DNA from 4 places in the Lysinibacillus parviboronicapiens genome. Region 1 is predicted to be linked to each of the others. Evidence: riboswitches for the same ligand, from Rfam matches in the RefSeq annotation. Region 1 holds a riboswitch; each other region holds the start of a gene.
What was found. Region 1 has a riboswitch for cobalamin ahead of C9J31_RS12760 (hypothetical protein). Riboswitches for the same ligand answer to the same signal wherever they lie in the genome.

Region 1 (4,219 bases):
GTGCTGGGGAAATATTTGCAGTAAAGGGGCTTAATCAGGCAAATGTTGGGGATATACTGGGCAGTTCGTTAAGACCCCAACCATATGAACTCATACCAACATTACAAGCGAAGGTGCAATATGTAGGACAGCAACATATTAAGGAAGTGCTGAAAATCTTCCGTTTACTTGAAGCGGAGGAGCCCTCGTTACGTGTTGTATGGCACGAGAAATTTCAGAAAATACACGTACATATAATGGGCGTTATTCAGCTTGAGGTTTTGAGTGAAGTGCTAAAAGATCGCTTTTCACTGACAATTACATTTGGTGAACCACAAATTTTATACATGGAAACAATTGCATCAACAGTAACTGGCTATGGTCATTTTGAACCTTTAAAGCATTATGCTGAGGTGCATTTACGTATGGCACCAACTACACGCGGAGTTGGCAATACGTTTGTCAATGCTTGTCACGCTGATGATTTATCTGTCGGTCATCAACGACTTATTGAAAAGCACCTATTCGAGCGTGAACATCATGGACTTTTAACAGGCTTCCCTGTCACAGATATTCAGTTCACCCTTCTAACAGGAAGAGCCCATATTAAGCATACCGATGGCGGCGATTTCCGAGAAGCGACATTCCGCGCACTGCGTCAAGGCCTTGAACAAGCTGAAAATCTATTACTTGAACCCTATTACCGCTTCAAGCTAAAGGCGCCTAACGATTTTATTGGCCGTATGATGACCGATATTCAACAAGCTGCCGGCACATTCGATGCACCAATTTTGACTGAACAACAGGTAATTTTAACAGGGCGTGCACCTGTTGCTACATTTATGGGCTATAGTACAGTCTTTGCTGCGTATACAAATGGCAAAGGCTCATTGTCGCTACAATTTGATGGCTATGATGTTTGCCATAATACAGCGGAAATTATTACTCAAATCGGCTACGATAAACAGGCCGATCCTGAATATACATCCTCTAGTATATTTTGCGCTAAAGGGAAAGGCTACTCTGTTCCCTGGCAGGAAGCACAAGCTGCCATGCATTGCATAAAATAAAGTGAAACCTCAATAAAAAGGCTTCATGCCCCGGTATGCCAATAGCTACAATGATTCTAATAAACTTTTTTATAAACAATTCAGCGGATTATAAAGCTTTTTAAATTTTCTACAAAAATAAGTCCTCCACAATAAATGGAGGACTGGCGATTATAAAGCATGCGCTGTACTCGTTGACTGTTCAACGAGTACATACGCAGGTTCCACAATGACATACCCATGATTATTCGAAAAATCAATGAGCACTGTACCAGGCTTACTCTTTAATAATTGTAAATTATCGATAGTTTGGAGCAATAATTCATGGCCATTGCCACGCGGGTGCCAATTTAAATGGTAATCATTCAGTGCTTTTACAGCTTGCATAAATTGCGCATATTCGTGCTCTACGTATTTTTTTAGATTCGTTAATTTAGTAGACTCTCTTTTTGTCGCAACGACTAACGCTAAATCTGCCAAATACGTCTCATAAAAACGCATGACCATCGAGCACAGTAGATCATTTACACGTGCCGCGCTTAAAATGGGCTTCGGGTTCAAGTGAAGCCTTTCTAAATTTGGTTTTGCACGAACCGAATCGATACGTGTAATTAAATGATATGCTTCTCCGTTCACTTCATAAACAATTGGATTGGTCGGCATATACATCATAAAGCCATTCTTTCTTGTTTTTAACTCATCTGCCACACTCGCCTTGGCAAATAGATGTCCATCATAGTCTTCATTTTGAATCCAAATAATTTCTTTGTTATATAAAATTCGATCAAACAGTTGTTCGTTGCGAATAAGTCCTGTTGCTAAAAACTGATCGACAAGTGATTCGATAACGATTCTTGTCTTCGTCTGCTTTCCTACTTCTGTGCGTGGATGCTTACAAATTTTCATCGTTGATTGCTGCTTTTCCTGTGCTGTACATACATGAATATTCGTCATACGTGCATTCCTCTTTTCGTACATATTTTCAAAACGACAGGTATACGACCACTAAAAAAACGAATTTCTTCTTAATTTAAGAGGAAATCCGTCGCAATGGCTTTAACACCTTATACATATCATTCATCACGCAGCATCAAACATCGCCCATATAGAAAAGAATCGGTTCGATACCGAATACTTTCTTTTACTATGGGCGTTTGACGTACTGTGACGAACAGAACATTCTGTTTTGTCAACATGCCACCTCCTATTCCTCGTAGGGTTTTGGTGTGTACTCGTAATAGGCAGGTCTCCTGACTTATGGTCAACGCATCTTTCCCCTTCCCGTCTATAGACAGTGGTATTTAAAAAAGACGCTCACATTTACAGTTGCGGGACAGTGTCGGACTTACACCGACTTCCCTTTTAGTAAATTGATTTTCAATTTACACCTATTACTACACGCTATTCAGTTGTGAAAGAAAATGGACTAAGTCACATTCCTTATAGATTACTAATATTAATTGTAAAGAAGTGTATTTCTAATGTCAATTATCACAAAATATTCCAATTTTTTGTGTCGTAGAGTGTAGAGTTAACATTGCCCCAGTTCGTTAAAAAAATAGCTTTGCAGCAAAAAAAAATATCCTCTAGTTTGATTAATGATATTTTCTATCAAATGAACTAATCATTTAATCCCTTTCCATCGAGAATTTGCTGCATATATTTTTCAACCCTTGCCACTCGAGTTTTGGATTGTTTGGGTTGAGAAAAATAAAGAATGTATGCCCTTTGCCGACCCGGTGTCAATGCTTCAAAGGCTGTTTCCAGTGCAGGGAACTCATTGAATTTATTTTGAAGCTCTTCAGGAAAGATAATTTCGGTATTCTGTTTATAATTCACTTCCAAACCGGCCTTTTCTACTTCAATGGCTTCAAGAATATAGTCTTTCAAGATGGCTTCCATTTCAACGATTTCCCGCACATTGGTAAACCGAATTTGGCGTGCCGCCTGTACATTTTCTGTTTGTTGAATGAGAATGCCATGGGAATTCTTTAACAAGGCACCTTTATGAAACAAAAGTGCACAATAGTCTTTAAATCCATGTATTAGAACTATGTTTTTATTGTCAAACATGTAACAAGGATGTTTCCACTTTATTTCTTCGGTCAGCTCACACGCTAGAACGATATCTCTCAACGTCGCAAATTCTTCCCTCCACTTTTTTGCTTGACTTATAAATTCATCAACTTTCGGATTCATTCTATTATTTGTCATCAAGGAACACCTCGCATTAATTTTGTTCAGCTGCAATCAATTATTCATGAAGTAACCCAGCGCGAATCATCTCAATACGACTATCAACACCTAGCTGTTCAAGGTTTTCTAGTTGAGCCCGCGTCATATAGTACATACTAATACTTCCATCCATACTAAGACGAACTTCGAATAAAGTATCATCTATCTGCGTTATTTCAATCGAGTTATTGTGGTCAAGTTGTATGTTTACGCTTTTCAAACGCTATCACCCCATTCAATTATAACGTCAATACCTTGGCGAACTAAAGCTACTCCATTAATTTAGCCTTTTGTAGATGCAAAAACGGTCAAGCTATCGAAGCTAATCGTTGATTGTTTAATGCGCTATACAATAATTTAACTAAAGTGGATATAAACATGAAGTAACTACTCTTTAAGGAAGAACGCTTTGTCCAACATAGCCTGTCCCCTGCAAAAATCTATCATCCCATCGCTTGAAACAGCTTTTGGGCATAGCTGTTGGTCAATTGAAAAACACCATGCTCTTTTTTACCTTCATCGACTATTTTTCCATCCTTCATGACATACAAGCGTTCGCATAAATAGGAAACAGCCTTTAAATCATGGGAAATAAATAAAATAGCCATGTGCTGTTCTTTATTTAGTGTGATTAATAAATCAATGATTTCCCGTTGCGTTAATCGGTCTAAGCTGGAAACAATTTCGTCGCACACTAACAATTTGGGCTCTACTAACAGGGATCTTAACAAATTAACTCTTTGCCTTTCTCCACCACTTAGCTCATTTGGCAAACAATTTAACACAGCGACTGGTAGCTTTACCTTATCGAGCATGGCATGCAAATCGTTGTTGGTCACTGTTTTTTTATACTGTAATGGCTCCAATAAGGATTCTTTTACAGTCCACATTGGGTTTAAAGCGGCAGTCGCGTTTTGGAAGATCAACTGACAGTGTTCATAAAATGACGAACAATT
Region 2 (4,219 bases), 410 kb from region 1:
TATTAAAACGACTCCACCTAACGGGGAAGGCTTTGATGTATTTTGTGCCCGTGTAATAGAAGGCTTCACAGCGTTGCCAAAAGAGGCGCATGATACGGTTCTTGTCGTGCACGGTGGGGTCATTCGAGCTTTACTAGTGGCATTTGCACCAATAGAAAAATCCTTTTGGTCGTATCAGGTGCCACACGATAACATGTTTACTTTACGGTTTTCGTACGATGCTTGGAAGGAGGGGGCCAGATGCATGTCTTTATCGGAGGCGCCTATAACGGCAAAACCGACTATGTAATGCGTTTGCTTGCAGGACAGAAGGTTGCGGTTGTGGATGGCGCACTCCCGGATTATGCACCTGCTTGTGATGTAGTTGTGATAAAAAATTTAGAAAAATGGCTTGTTACACAAAATCTTGAGGCAGATGAAATGATTGTCGCGCACCTTTTGACACAACTAAAGACCCTTGAAGAAAATTGTACATTGTTTATAATTGTGACCGATATGGGGCGTGGTGTTGTGCCGATGGAAAAACAGGCACGATTATTACGTGACACTTGTGGACGTCTGTACCAAGCATTATTTACTGAAGCCGAACAAGTTGTTCGTATTTGGTATGGCATCGGTGAACATCTCAAATGATTTAGGATGTGGTGTGTCACTTACTAGTTATAGACTTTGCCTCAAGGAACTTTCCTGAAAATATGTCAACCTATAACAAGAAAAGAGGATATGGAATGGATCGACAAAAATTAATGAACTTGTCGTTAACTGCGATGGTTGCGGCTATTTGTGCAGTCGGGGCAGTCATTAAAATTCCGTCGTTTGTATCAACGGCGGCACTCGACTCAGCACCTGCATTTTTAAGTGTTGTGTTTTTATCGCCTGTCTTAGCAGGTATTGCTGGCTCAATTGGACATATTATTTCAGCATTAACATCTGGCTTTCAGCTAGGCCCTCTGCATATTATTATTGCAGTCGAAATGTTTATTGTAGTTTGGGTATTCGGTATGATGCATAAAAGAGGCTTACATTTCTGGAAATGGCCAGTTGCACTTTTATTAAATGGTGTCGTTTCACCACTACCGTTTTACTTCATCATTAGCCCAGCATTTTATTGGGGATCATTAGCAAGCATTTTCATGGCAACAGTCATTAACTTAGTAATCGTCGCTGTAGTAATGCCGATACTTGCCAAAGTGTTCGTACGTAAAGCAGGGCGAGCGCATTGAGAAATGCCGTAAAAGTTGGTGCACTGATTGCCACAACGGATAATGCCGCGGCTATTGGCGAGAAGCCTCAAGATGTTGTAGCTACGTCTGATACACTAACGGCCTACTTAACAGCTCGTGTGACTTTTTTAGAACAGCTTGCGGCGAATGCGATGCCTCTGCATATACTACTTGCCAATTTCTCAGGGGATGCTGCTTGGGCGCGCTATGTCTCTGGTATTGAGCAGGTATTTGATGAAATTGGTGTTGACTGTCCACAGATTGATGGTAGCTCAGAATCCAATATGCCAACGTTACAATCAGGTCTATCCTTAACTATGCTTGGTGCGCAGCAAAATCGTACAATTTATGAGCGTGACAAGCTGATTTGGTACACTTACGGCCTTCCACTTGTTGGAAATGAAGTCCTTGCGCAGCCAGACGATGTTGCACAACTCCAACCTATTTTTTTTGCATGGCGCGAAGAAATTGTACAGCAGGTATGGCCTGTAGGGTCAAAAGGTCTACAAGTAGAATTCACCCGACTTTTTGGCGACCAGCAGGTAAAAAGTTCTTTGGATACTAAGAAAACAGCAGGTCCATGTGCGGTTATTTTACTAGGTGTACATCCAGAAAAAGAGCATCTCGCCGAAAAAATTTTTGCTAGAAATTTTGAGAAAATACGTAGAACTGCACGGTTATAGGGCTTGCATCGAGCAATAAATATGATTTAGCAAATGCAAGGTTCGAAACGCCTATTGCAACAAGAAACACAATATGTTAGATTTGTTTAGGAGTTAAAACACAATATATAGTATTTGGACGAGCGGTACCATATTGGTTTAAAAGGGAATTCGGAAATAGAGCAATCTTAAGCCGAAGCTGTCCCCGCAACTGTAAGTGCTGACAAATGATGACAATGCCACTGTGATTAACGGGAAGGCAATCGTTTGGAGGAAGCATGAGCCAGGAGACCTGCCGATTTGTTCAAGACAGCAACACATTCTTCGGGGATTGAGAAGTGGAGGCGAGAGATTTGTCCACTTTGATGTGTACATGTCCTTCATTTCCATTTCCGATTTATAGCGATCCCGCAACAGATACATGTTGTGTGATCGCTTTTTGTGTTGTCTGAAGGTAGAAAGGGAGAGAATGTGTAAATGACAATTCAAATTGAACAACAAATTGCTAAGTTAAAGATAAGTTATACGGAGGATGAACTTGAAAGTTTTGTAAGGTTATCGGATCGATGGCTACGAAAAAACGACAATGCCACGTTTGAAGCATGGGCGGATGCGATGATTTTACAAACACTTAGTCTAATTGACGAAGATGAACCCTTCTGGACCTTTGTTGCGGCACAAATTTATTTAGAGAAGTTATACGATCAATTTGCTATGCGTAGAGGTGTAGCTGTGGAAGATGTCTATAACGTATTTCCAGCTCAGCTCGCAAAATATACAGAGGCTGGACTTTATCACCAATGTTTAACAACAAAGTATAGTAAGCAGGAGCTAATGGAACTAGCATCATATTTAGAACAAAGCCGAGATGAGCTGTTTACGTATATTGGGTTAAAAACATTAATGGATCGTTATGTGGTACGTGATTATACAAAAACGCCAGTGGAGCTACCGCAGGAGCGATGGATGGTCATCGCGATGACGCTCATGCAAGATGAGACTGAAAATCGCTTAGCTAAAGTTCGTGAATCTTACTGGGCCATGAGTAATTTATATATGACCGTTGCAACGCCGACTTTATCCAATGCAGGGAAAACACATGGCCAACTTTCTAGTTGCTTTATCGATACAGTAGATGATAGCTTGCAAAGTATTTATGACACGAATACAGATGTCGCAACATTATCGAAATATGGCGGTGGCATTGGCGTCTATATGGGCAAAATCCGTAGTCGTGGCTCATCCATTAAAGGCTTTAAAGGTGCATCAAGTGGCGTGTTACCTTGGATAAAACAGCTTAATAATACAGCTGTATCGGTAGATCAGTTAGGACAGCGACAAGGTGCAATAGCGGTGTATTTGGATGTTTGGCATAAGGATGTCTTTACGTTTTTAGATTTACGCTTGAATAACGGAGATGAGCGACTGCGTGCACATGATATTTTCACGGGGCTTTGCTTACCAGATTTATTTATGGAGGCAGTTGAGGCACGAGAGGATTGGCATTTATTTGATCCACATGAAGTACGTGAGGTAATGGGCTTTTCCCTTGAAGATTTCTATGATGAACAAAAGGGTGATGGCTCGTTCCGAGAAAAATATGCGGCATGTATTGCTAATCCGTTACTAAGCCGTGAAGTTGTACCGGCTATTGATATTATGAAGCGTATTATGCGTTCTCAGTTGGAGACGGGTGTGCCGTTTATGTTTTACCGTGATGAAGTAAATCGTATGAACCCAAATAAGCATGAGGGCATGATTTATAGTTCGAATCTATGTACAGAGATCTTCCAAAACATGTCGGCTACTGAATTTGAGTCGATTACTTTAGAGGATGATGTCATCGTTACTCGCCGTAAGCCAGGAGATTTCGTGGTATGTAATTTATCTTCTGTGAATTTAGGGAAGGCTGTACCAGCTGATGTCTTAGAACGTTTGATACCAATTCAAGTTCGTATGCTTGATAATGTCATTGCCTTAAATACAATTCCAGTTAAACAGGCAGAGCGGACGAACGCTCGATACCGTGGCATTGGGCTCGGTACATTTGGCTGGCATCATTTACTGGCTTTGAAGGAAATACAATGGGAATCAGATGAGGCAGTAGACTATGCGGACAAGCTTTATGAAGAAATTGCCTATTTAACGATTCGTGCATCCAATGCACTAGCACGTGAAAAAGGAGCATATCCATTGTTTGAAGGCTCGGATTGGCAAACGGGGACGTACTTTGAGAAACGTGGCTATAGCAGTGACAAGTGGCAGGCATTACGTGCGGATGTGGCAACAACTGGTATGCGTAATGGCTATGTGATGGCAGTTGCACCTAATTCA
Region 3 (4,219 bases), 2.1 Mb from region 1:
TACGAAAAAACAGGTGCGCCTATAAACGCCGTGATGACACCAATTGGCAATTCACGCGGCATGATAATCGTCCGTGCCACCAAATCACATATAATCAGCAAAGTTGCTCCATTAAAAAAAGATAACGGCAGTAGATGACGGTGGTCTGAACCCCAAATCATACGGGTCATATGCGGAACAACTAGTCCAACAAATCCTATCGTTCCAGAAACTGCAACCGCTGCGCCTGTTAACATTGAGCCACCTGCTAAAATTAAATATTTACTTCGTTTGACATTGACGCCTAAATGCTTCGCACGCTCTTCTCCATATAAAAGAACATTTAACTCTCTTCTTTGCGTCCATAGCATCAACGAGCCAATCACAACAAACGGTGCAATCATTTGTACGTATGGCCACCCGCGCATTGATACCGAACCAAGCAGCCAACCGATAATTTGTCGTAATTCCTCACCGGTTAAAGCTATCATTAACGAAATAAGAGAACCTAAAAATGAACTAAAAATAACGCCTGTTAAAATAAGTGTTTCCATTTTCAGTGAACGGTCAACTAACCTAGCAAAGGTCATAACAGCTACCATTGTTAACACCGCACCAATCATACTAAATATCGGTAATGCGTACAGACCTACAACCGGAATGGAAATCCCAAAAAACAGTGTCATTACTGCTCCTACAGAGGCGCCAGAAGAAACACCTAATGTATAGGGATCTGCTAAAGGATTTTTTAATAAGCCTTGGAATGCCGCACCTGCAATCGCAAGCGATGCTCCTACAAGTCCTGCTAACATGACACGTGGCATTCGAATTTTCCACAAAATATTGGCAGCCGTTTCATCTGCTGCCTTATTCCACAATACTTCTAGTGGAATATGAACTGAGCCTATCGATACGCCACACCAGATGCTAATGATTAGAAGCGTTATCGCTGTTACATAGGCAAATACTATTCTACTCACTCGAATGCCTCTGGATAGATGGCTTTAGCTAATTCTTCAAGACCATCTGCTAAACGTGGACCTTGACGACTTATCATATTTTCATCTACTTGTACAATCGCTTTATTTTTCACTGCATTAATTGTGTCAAAGCCTGCACGTTGGGGAATTTTCGTTAAAATATCAGGTACATAATTATATGTCACAACAATAACATCTGGATTTTTTGCTATGATTTGTTCAGCATCGATCTTATACCAGCCGTTCGTATCTGCCGCGATGTTGTCTGCGTGTATCATTTCCAACATTTCCTGCATAAAAGTATCCTTACCTGGTGTATAAATTTCTGGTTCATCCGATGTTTCTACAAAAACCTTTTTCGGTTCCACGCCTGCAAGCTTTGACTCAACCTCTTCTACTTTTGCTTTCATGTTAGCAATCATTTTTCTTGCTTCTGGTAACTTCCCCGTTGCACGCCCTAGCTGTTCAATTGTTGTATATGTTTCATTAAAGTTATCTGCATTTGCTACAACATATACCTTCACACCGGCTGCTTCTAATTGAGCTAACGCTCCGTCCAGAGAAGCAATACTAGACTCATGTGCAAACACGATATCTGGTGTAAGCGCAATAATTTGCTCAATATTAAATTCCATACTGCCTACTTTTTCTTTGTCCGCCGTCTCTGCTGGATAATCATCATAATCATTGACTCCAACGATTTCATTATTTAAACCAAGTCCAAATAAAATTTCCGTATTACTCGGTATGAGGGAAATAATTCTTTCCGGTGGTGCTTCTAGTGTAATATCCTTGCCAGTAACGTCTGTCATTGTAAGCGGGAATGTAGCTTCCTCTCCTTGCGAAGTTGCCTGTTGCTCTGTTGCAGGATTGTCGTTTTTCGTTTCCTTGCTATTACATGCCGCAAGTAGGCCAATTGCGAGCAATGCTGACAATCCTATTTTCAAATACTTTTTCACTGTGAACCCTCCCTAATGAACCTGCTTGTGCGCATTTAATCGCTCTGTTTTCTTGATTTATCGATACTTTTTCGTATCTTATCGCCCAACTTTGAGAATTTGTCGCCCACAATCTTGTATTTTATCGAGAAACTTTGTAAAACTGAAAACACCCCTCATCACAAAAGATGAGGGGCTGTTTGCACATAAATACATACGCAAAATCCACCACCCTATCCTCGTAGGCTGTAACGTGTTGCACTATAAAGGCAGGTCTCCTGGCTCGTGCGCTAGTTGTTTTTCATGCCTTCCCGAAAAGTTTTCAGTGGCATAAATTGAAAAAACTCGCACTTACAGTGGCGGGACCGCATCGGAATTACACCGATTTCCCTTTTCACTTTACTTAGTAAAGAACCTTTATAATATTTTAGTTGATTTCATTATACATGAAATTAGAAAGATATAACGATAAAAAAGGTGGACTCGTCTTGCATGGAGAAAGCCGCCTCAAGGACTTTGAGACGGCTCGCGATAGCTATATGATTTCCGCAAAATATTGCACAGTTTTCATTGGCGCACCGATTTTACGCAGTGCCCATGTATCCTCTAAATAGATATCTGCTAGCTTTTCATATTTACCACCAAATCTATCTGCCCATTCTACGGCTACGACACTTTCATAGACATGTGCCATGTTCTCTGCAATCCTTTTAGCGTCAAATGTTTTAGTTGCCTCATCTAGATGACTGAAGATTTGCAAGTTCTCTTCTAATTTTTCTAATTGCTCACTTACGATTTGCAGCAATGGACTAGCAGATAACGAAGCTAATCTCTCTTGCATAACTTGAACAAACAATTCATGTGCCTGAAACTTTTCCACTAAACGAATAAGCTCTAATGCTAAAATATTGGCTGTACCTTCCCAAACTGTGAGTACCTGCGCATCTCTCAAAAGGCGGGGTGTGACAAAATCTTCAATATAGCCATTACCACCATGCAGTTCAATTGCTTCACTTGCATAATGCAGCGCTTGCTCGGCTGCTTCTTTTTTCATAATGGCAATATTTAAACGATTCATAATGATGTCTTGTTTATTGCCCTGGCCGCTTGTTACCTTATCGTACAGTTGAATGACATCAAAGACAGTTGCCACCTCTACATGTAGCTTCGCTGCAAATTTTCCTAACGTATCCTGAATCATTGGATATTGTGTTAAAGGCAGTCCAAACGCATATCGATTTGTCACATAGTGCTTAGCTTCTAAATAACCGCGACGCATAATGCCAATTGAGGCAACAGCATTGCATATTCTGGACAAATTAAGTGCCTCCAACATATAATAAATCCCTTTATTTGGATCACCTACAACATATGCAAACGCCCCATCAAACTCGACTTCACCAGATGGTACTGCCTTGACACCTAGCTTATCCTTTAAACGCCGAATACGTAGATGATTAATCGTACCATCCTCTTGATGCCATGGTACGGCGAATAGCGTTAAACCTTTCGATCCTTTGGGTGCGTCCTCCATTCGTGCCAATACCATCGCTACGCCGCACATCCCTGCATTCGATGCAAAATATTTCTCACCATATAGTCGAAACTGTTTGCCATCATGTACAGCTTTCACAACATTTGCCCCAACATCAGAGCCCCCTTGTCGCTCTGTTAAAAATGTCGCACCCTCATAAAGCTTCGTGTCACCCGTTGCACAAACATGTAGTAGAAAGCGCTCCCTTACTTCATCACTCGCATAATGGTCGAGTAAATATGCTGTTGCCATCGATAAAGTTACAGGGCAATAGAAACCTGGCTCCGCATGAGACAGCAAATACCCTTGTGCAAAGCTATATACATAATTGCCCTTCCTGCCTAGCTGTGGAATCTCCTTATGCACATAGCCCACTATCCCTGTGTTATATGTTTCTTCAATCGTTCTTTTATAACCGTCATTAACCCATATTTCCGATACTTCTTCACCATAAGCATTATATCTTTGTAGTCTAGGTTCGCCTGTTTTGTCGGTATGCTTTGCTCTTTCATCAATCTCACCTGCACAAAGCTCACCGAAATCAGTTAGTTCGCGCATTGCATAGTCGTGGAACTCTTCATCTAGCATCAACTCTAATACTTTTTGCAAAGTATCATTTTCTGTAAAAAAATTGGACGTCCGAGTCTCCTCTTGTTGTAAAACCTTCATCATTATCTCACCTCTTGTCCCTTCAGAGATTGCTTCAATATTTTTCCTGATGCATTTCGCGGGAGTGCTTCCACACGTTCAAAAATACGTGGAATTTTATATTTTGCTAGATGTTCTTC
Region 4 (4,219 bases), 1.8 Mb from region 1:
ATGTGTTTCCCATTAATAAATGATAAAGCCCCCAAGGTGCTAAAATAATAATTGATCCCAGAAATGGAACGATGTCAATTAGCCAAATGATTAAGGTCATTGTGACAGCATATTTGGGCTGAATAAGGAGAAGTCCAACAAGTGTGACACCTCCAATAATAAAGCTCACGAGTAGATGTGCCTTCATAAAACCAAAAAATGCGTCTTTTAAACGATTAGAAATTATTTTCATTTTTTTCGCAGTAGATGGCTTCAAATATTTGTAAGTAACTTGTTTTAATTTTGGTAAATCTAGCATAAATAGAAATAGAGCAATCATATATACGAGAAGACTAATAAAGAGGCTTGGAATTTCTGAAAAGAATGCAGTAACTTTGGTATAATTAAAGATGTTTAGAAAAGATTCTTCAATTTTCTTAATGAAATCCATTGTTGTACTTTGAAGTGAAGCACTCACTTCAGCGGGGAAGTCTTCCGTATATTTAGAAATGTTATCTTGCATGTTTAACCACATTTCCGATAGTTTAGAAATATAATAGGGGGCTTGCTTTGAAACTACTATAATTTGCGACATGAGCTGTGTAATAGTAAAGTAACAAATAATAGAAATAAAGATAACGCTCATTATGTAAATGAAGGCGACTGCAATTTTCCGAGACATTTTCCATTTTCGTTTAAAAAACATTACAATTGGTTCTAAGAAAAAAGCGGTAATCCCCGCCAATATAATAGGCACGGAGACTGGTATGATAAAATATGCCGCCACTATTAGACATATAATCACAAGCGTTCGTAAAATCAACTTTCGGGTAATAGATTTATTCATAAACTCTCCTTCTTTGTATAAATTAAGTTAAGTGTAACATAAAAAATTTAAAATTTTATAACGTTCTGACAGAATAAAGGTAGGGATGAATCATGGAAAAAGAGATTTTGCAACTTTTTAGTAATATAACAGAGCATGACCGTGAAATCCAATTCGAGTCTTATGAAGAATTGATAAAAATTATGCAAGAACCAGTTGACTGGACATACTCAGTCTGGGAGCATCTCGTTCAAGCCCTTACATATAAAGATGGACATGTACGTGCACGTGCAGTACAGTTTTTATGCGCATTGGCGGCTAAAAGTGATCCAGAAGAACGTGTACTAGAGGATTTTTTGAAAATTTGGGCAGTAACGTATGATGATAAAACTGTAACGGCAAGACATAGTCTACAAGCAATCTGGCAAATTGGGCTTGCTGGACAAGTGCAAAGAGATTTAATTGTTTCGTATTTAGCAAAAAGATTCCAAACGTGTATTGACGAAAAACACCCGACACTGATCCGATACGATATTATTGTATCCTTTAAAAAGTTGTTTGATGCCACGAATGACAGGAATCTATTAGAAATTGCAAAGAGATTAATTGATGAAGAACAAAACGTAAAATATAAAAAGAAATATCAGACAGCCATTCGTTAAACAAGCGTAATGGCTATTTTTTATGTTGAAACTCATTTGTTGGAGAAAATTTAGTTTATTGCTATAATCATGAAAAATATGAAAATGAGGTTTAAAAGTCAAATGGTGAAATTTTATCGATGGAAACATATCGTGGGAAGCCGATGCTTATTGTCAACACAGCAAACAAATGTCGTTTTACATATCAGTTTGAATATTTACAAAAAATGTATGAAAAATAGGGCAAGGATAATTTCCTTGTGTTAGGTTTTCTTTGTGACCAATTTGACAATCAAAATCCAGAAGATGGTGAAGAAACTACACAGCTATGTAAAGTAAATTATGGTGTGATATTTCCAATTTTTGAATTAGTGCAAGTAAATGGTGAGACTACACATCCATTATTCAATTATTTAAAGCATGAAGTGGATTTTCATGAATTTGGAAAGGCAAATATACAGGAGAAAATGTTAGCTCAAACGATAGTCCAAATAGCACCTAGCTTTTTAGATGGTCGCAATATTCGCTGGAACTTTACACAATTTTTAGTAGATGGTAATCGTAAAACAACTGCGCGCTTCGAACCAACGGATTCTCAACTTGATATTGAACAAGCTATCGAAAGAATTTTATAGTCATTATTGAATATAGAATTTTCAGGTGAGAACTACAAATAGCTAATCGTTATGTAGAAATAGTGCTAGGTTTTATATGTTTTTGACCGAGTTTTCCGCAATTTCGCAACTACTTTTTCATCACAATATATGATAAACTGCTTTACAAGTGAATAATTCTTGCAGAATAAGGGTGCTAGGCCATAGCATAATCGGGAATTCGGTGTAAAACCGAAGCTGTTTCCGCAACTGTAAGTACATAAATCATAAATTTAAGCCACTGTCTAAGATTAGATGGGAAGGTATTTATGACATCGCTACATCTAGGTAGTGAACTGTACAAGCCAGGAGACCGACCTTTATTTGAACGTATAAGTACTCTTCGGAAGTTAGGAGGATATGCGGCAAATACATAGGCAATGTCGTGTCAAAGCGACACTATTTATGCATTTTCGTCGTTACTCTATTAATCGGGAGTGGCGTTTTTTTTATGCACTTTAACCTTCATCCAGTAAGTAAGGAGAATTTCACGAAAGAAAGTGGGGGTCTTAGTTTTGAAAAAAGATGCGCGTTATTCATGTTATCCGTTTATGCGTGAAAAAGTATCAACGGTTGATTATGAAATTCGTACAGATAGTTTAACAACACATGTAGGTGTTGCCCTGGCGGCTGTAAAGAAAGAAACGGTGGAGGTTGTAGCAGGCGATTTGCTGGCAATTTTGCCGATGGCTTATCATGTCAATGGTTCAGTACGTGGCAAATTGGCAGTTACCGATGAAGATTTAGCATGGTTAAGTAATCGTTATGATTTTTACGTTGAGCATGTTAGGGAAGAGATTCAAAACTTTGTTTTACCACAAGGAACGGAGGCTGCTGTTGCCCTTCATTTATGTCGAAGTGAAGCGAAAAAATCATACCGTGTCTTGCACAAAGTGTCTGAAGAGCGAGAAGTACCAGCTATTCTCTTCGATTATTTAGGATTACTGGCGAATGTGTTTTTTGTCATGGCTGTATACATGAATCAACAAGCTGGAATTGCTGAAATTCCGTTTATAAGTAAATCATACCCAATGAAAAAGAAAAAAGGAGAATGAGATAAGTGAAGAAATTATTTAATTTCCAATGGCTATCAATTTTGATGTTAGCACTTGTCCTAGTGGGCTGCGGTACAACTGATGAAGAGAAGAATGGGGAAACATCTCAGGAACAAAAATCAACTGAAGCAACAGGCTATAAAGTGACTGATGATCGTGGTGTAGAAGTGACATTTGATGCTGTACCAAAAACTGTGGTGTCATTACAGCCAAGCAATACAGAAATTTTATTTGCATTAGGTGTTGGGGATAAAATCGTAGGCGCAACAGATTATGATACATATCCAGCAGAAGCACAAAACATTGAACGAGTATCAGATTCTATGACGTTTAATAGCGAGCGCATTTTAGCATTAAAGCCAGATGTAGTGATTGCTTATACTACTGGCCAGGATGACGCGTTAAAAGGACTTGAAGATGCAGGTGTAAAAGTATTTGTTATCCAGTCAGCAGCCTCATTTAAAGATGTTTATGGGGATATAGAACAAATTGCGACTGTCATGGGTGTTGAGGATAAAGGTGAGCAATTAAATAAAGACATTAGGGCTAAAATAGCTAATGTTCAAGCAAAAGTAAAAGATGTAGAAAAACAAAAAAATGTTTACTTGGAGATTAGTCCAAAGCCAGACATTTATACAACAGCAGCAGGTACATTCCAACAAGAAATTTTAAATGCTGCTAATGTGAGCAATGTATTTGCTGACCAAAAGGGTTGGGTAAAGGTTTCTGAGGAAGACGTCATTGCTAAAAACCCTGAAGTTATTCTAACAACTGTGAATTACGCTAAGGATCCTGCGGCAGAAATTATTGCCCGTAATGGTTGGAATACGATTACAGCGATTCAAAACAAAGCAGTATATTATGTAGATGCTGATATTTCCACTCGTCCTGGTCCACGTATTGGGGAAGCGGTTGAGTTAGTAGCCAAAGCTGTTTATCCTGAGCTGTTTCAATAATTAAAGACTTTTAAGAGCCGTTCTATTAGATTAGGACGGCTTTTTGTTAGGTATGACACCTTGCCGAAATTAGCTCGGAAAGAGGGAGAAGCGCTCAGGTGCCCTGGAA

Region 2: it holds a riboswitch for cobalamin, as region 1 does, so the genes downstream of both, C9J31_RS10750 (ribonucleoside-diphosphate reductase subunit alpha) here and C9J31_RS12760 (hypothetical protein) in region 1, are expected to answer to the same signal.
Region 3: it holds a riboswitch for cobalamin, as region 1 does, so the genes downstream of both, C9J31_RS02860 (ABC transporter substrate-binding protein) here and C9J31_RS12760 (hypothetical protein) in region 1, are expected to answer to the same signal.
Region 4: it holds a riboswitch for cobalamin, as region 1 does, so the genes downstream of both, C9J31_RS21665 (hypothetical protein) here and C9J31_RS12760 (hypothetical protein) in region 1, are expected to answer to the same signal.

The regions. Positions count from the first base shown of each region.
Region 1 covers NZ_CP073713.1:2,667,582-2,671,800, forward strand. Annotated here, with positions in the region: gene C9J31_RS12755 (elongation factor G) at 1-1,049, shown strand, start outside; gene C9J31_RS12760 (hypothetical protein) at 1,200-1,982, opposite strand; cobalamin riboswitch at 2,252-2,435, opposite strand; gene C9J31_RS12765 (YdeI/OmpD-associated family protein) at 2,649-3,242, opposite strand; gene C9J31_RS12770 (hypothetical protein) at 3,283-3,483, opposite strand; gene C9J31_RS12775 (ABC transporter ATP-binding protein) at 3,707-4,219, opposite strand, start outside.
Region 2 covers NZ_CP073713.1:2,255,499-2,259,717, forward strand. Annotated here, with positions in the region: gene C9J31_RS10730 (histidine phosphatase family protein) at 1-289, shown strand, start outside; gene C9J31_RS10735 (bifunctional adenosylcobinamide kinase/adenosylcobinamide-phosphate guanylyltransferase) at 241-633, shown strand; gene C9J31_RS10740 (ECF transporter S component) at 729-1,223, shown strand; gene C9J31_RS10745 (hypothetical protein) at 1,220-1,906, shown strand; cobalamin riboswitch at 2,013-2,200, shown strand; gene C9J31_RS10750 (ribonucleoside-diphosphate reductase subunit alpha) at 2,363-4,219, shown strand, end outside.
Region 3 covers NZ_CP073713.1:568,780-572,998, reverse strand. Annotated here, with positions in the region: gene C9J31_RS02865 (FecCD family ABC transporter permease) at 1-959, opposite strand, end outside; gene C9J31_RS02860 (ABC transporter substrate-binding protein) at 956-1,918, opposite strand; cobalamin riboswitch at 2,149-2,331, opposite strand; gene C9J31_RS02855 (acyl-CoA dehydrogenase family protein) at 2,433-4,100, opposite strand; gene C9J31_RS02850 (class I adenylate-forming enzyme family protein) at 4,103-4,219, opposite strand, start outside.
Region 4 covers NZ_CP073713.1:4,481,318-4,485,536, reverse strand. Annotated here, with positions in the region: gene ytvI (sporulation integral membrane protein YtvI) at 1-826, opposite strand, end outside; gene C9J31_RS21675 (hypothetical protein) at 919-1,467, shown strand; partial or broken gene C9J31_RS21670 (glutathione peroxidase) at 1,578-2,081, shown strand; cobalamin riboswitch at 2,235-2,435, shown strand; gene C9J31_RS21665 (hypothetical protein) at 2,615-3,154, shown strand; gene C9J31_RS21660 (ABC transporter substrate-binding protein) at 3,160-4,110, shown strand.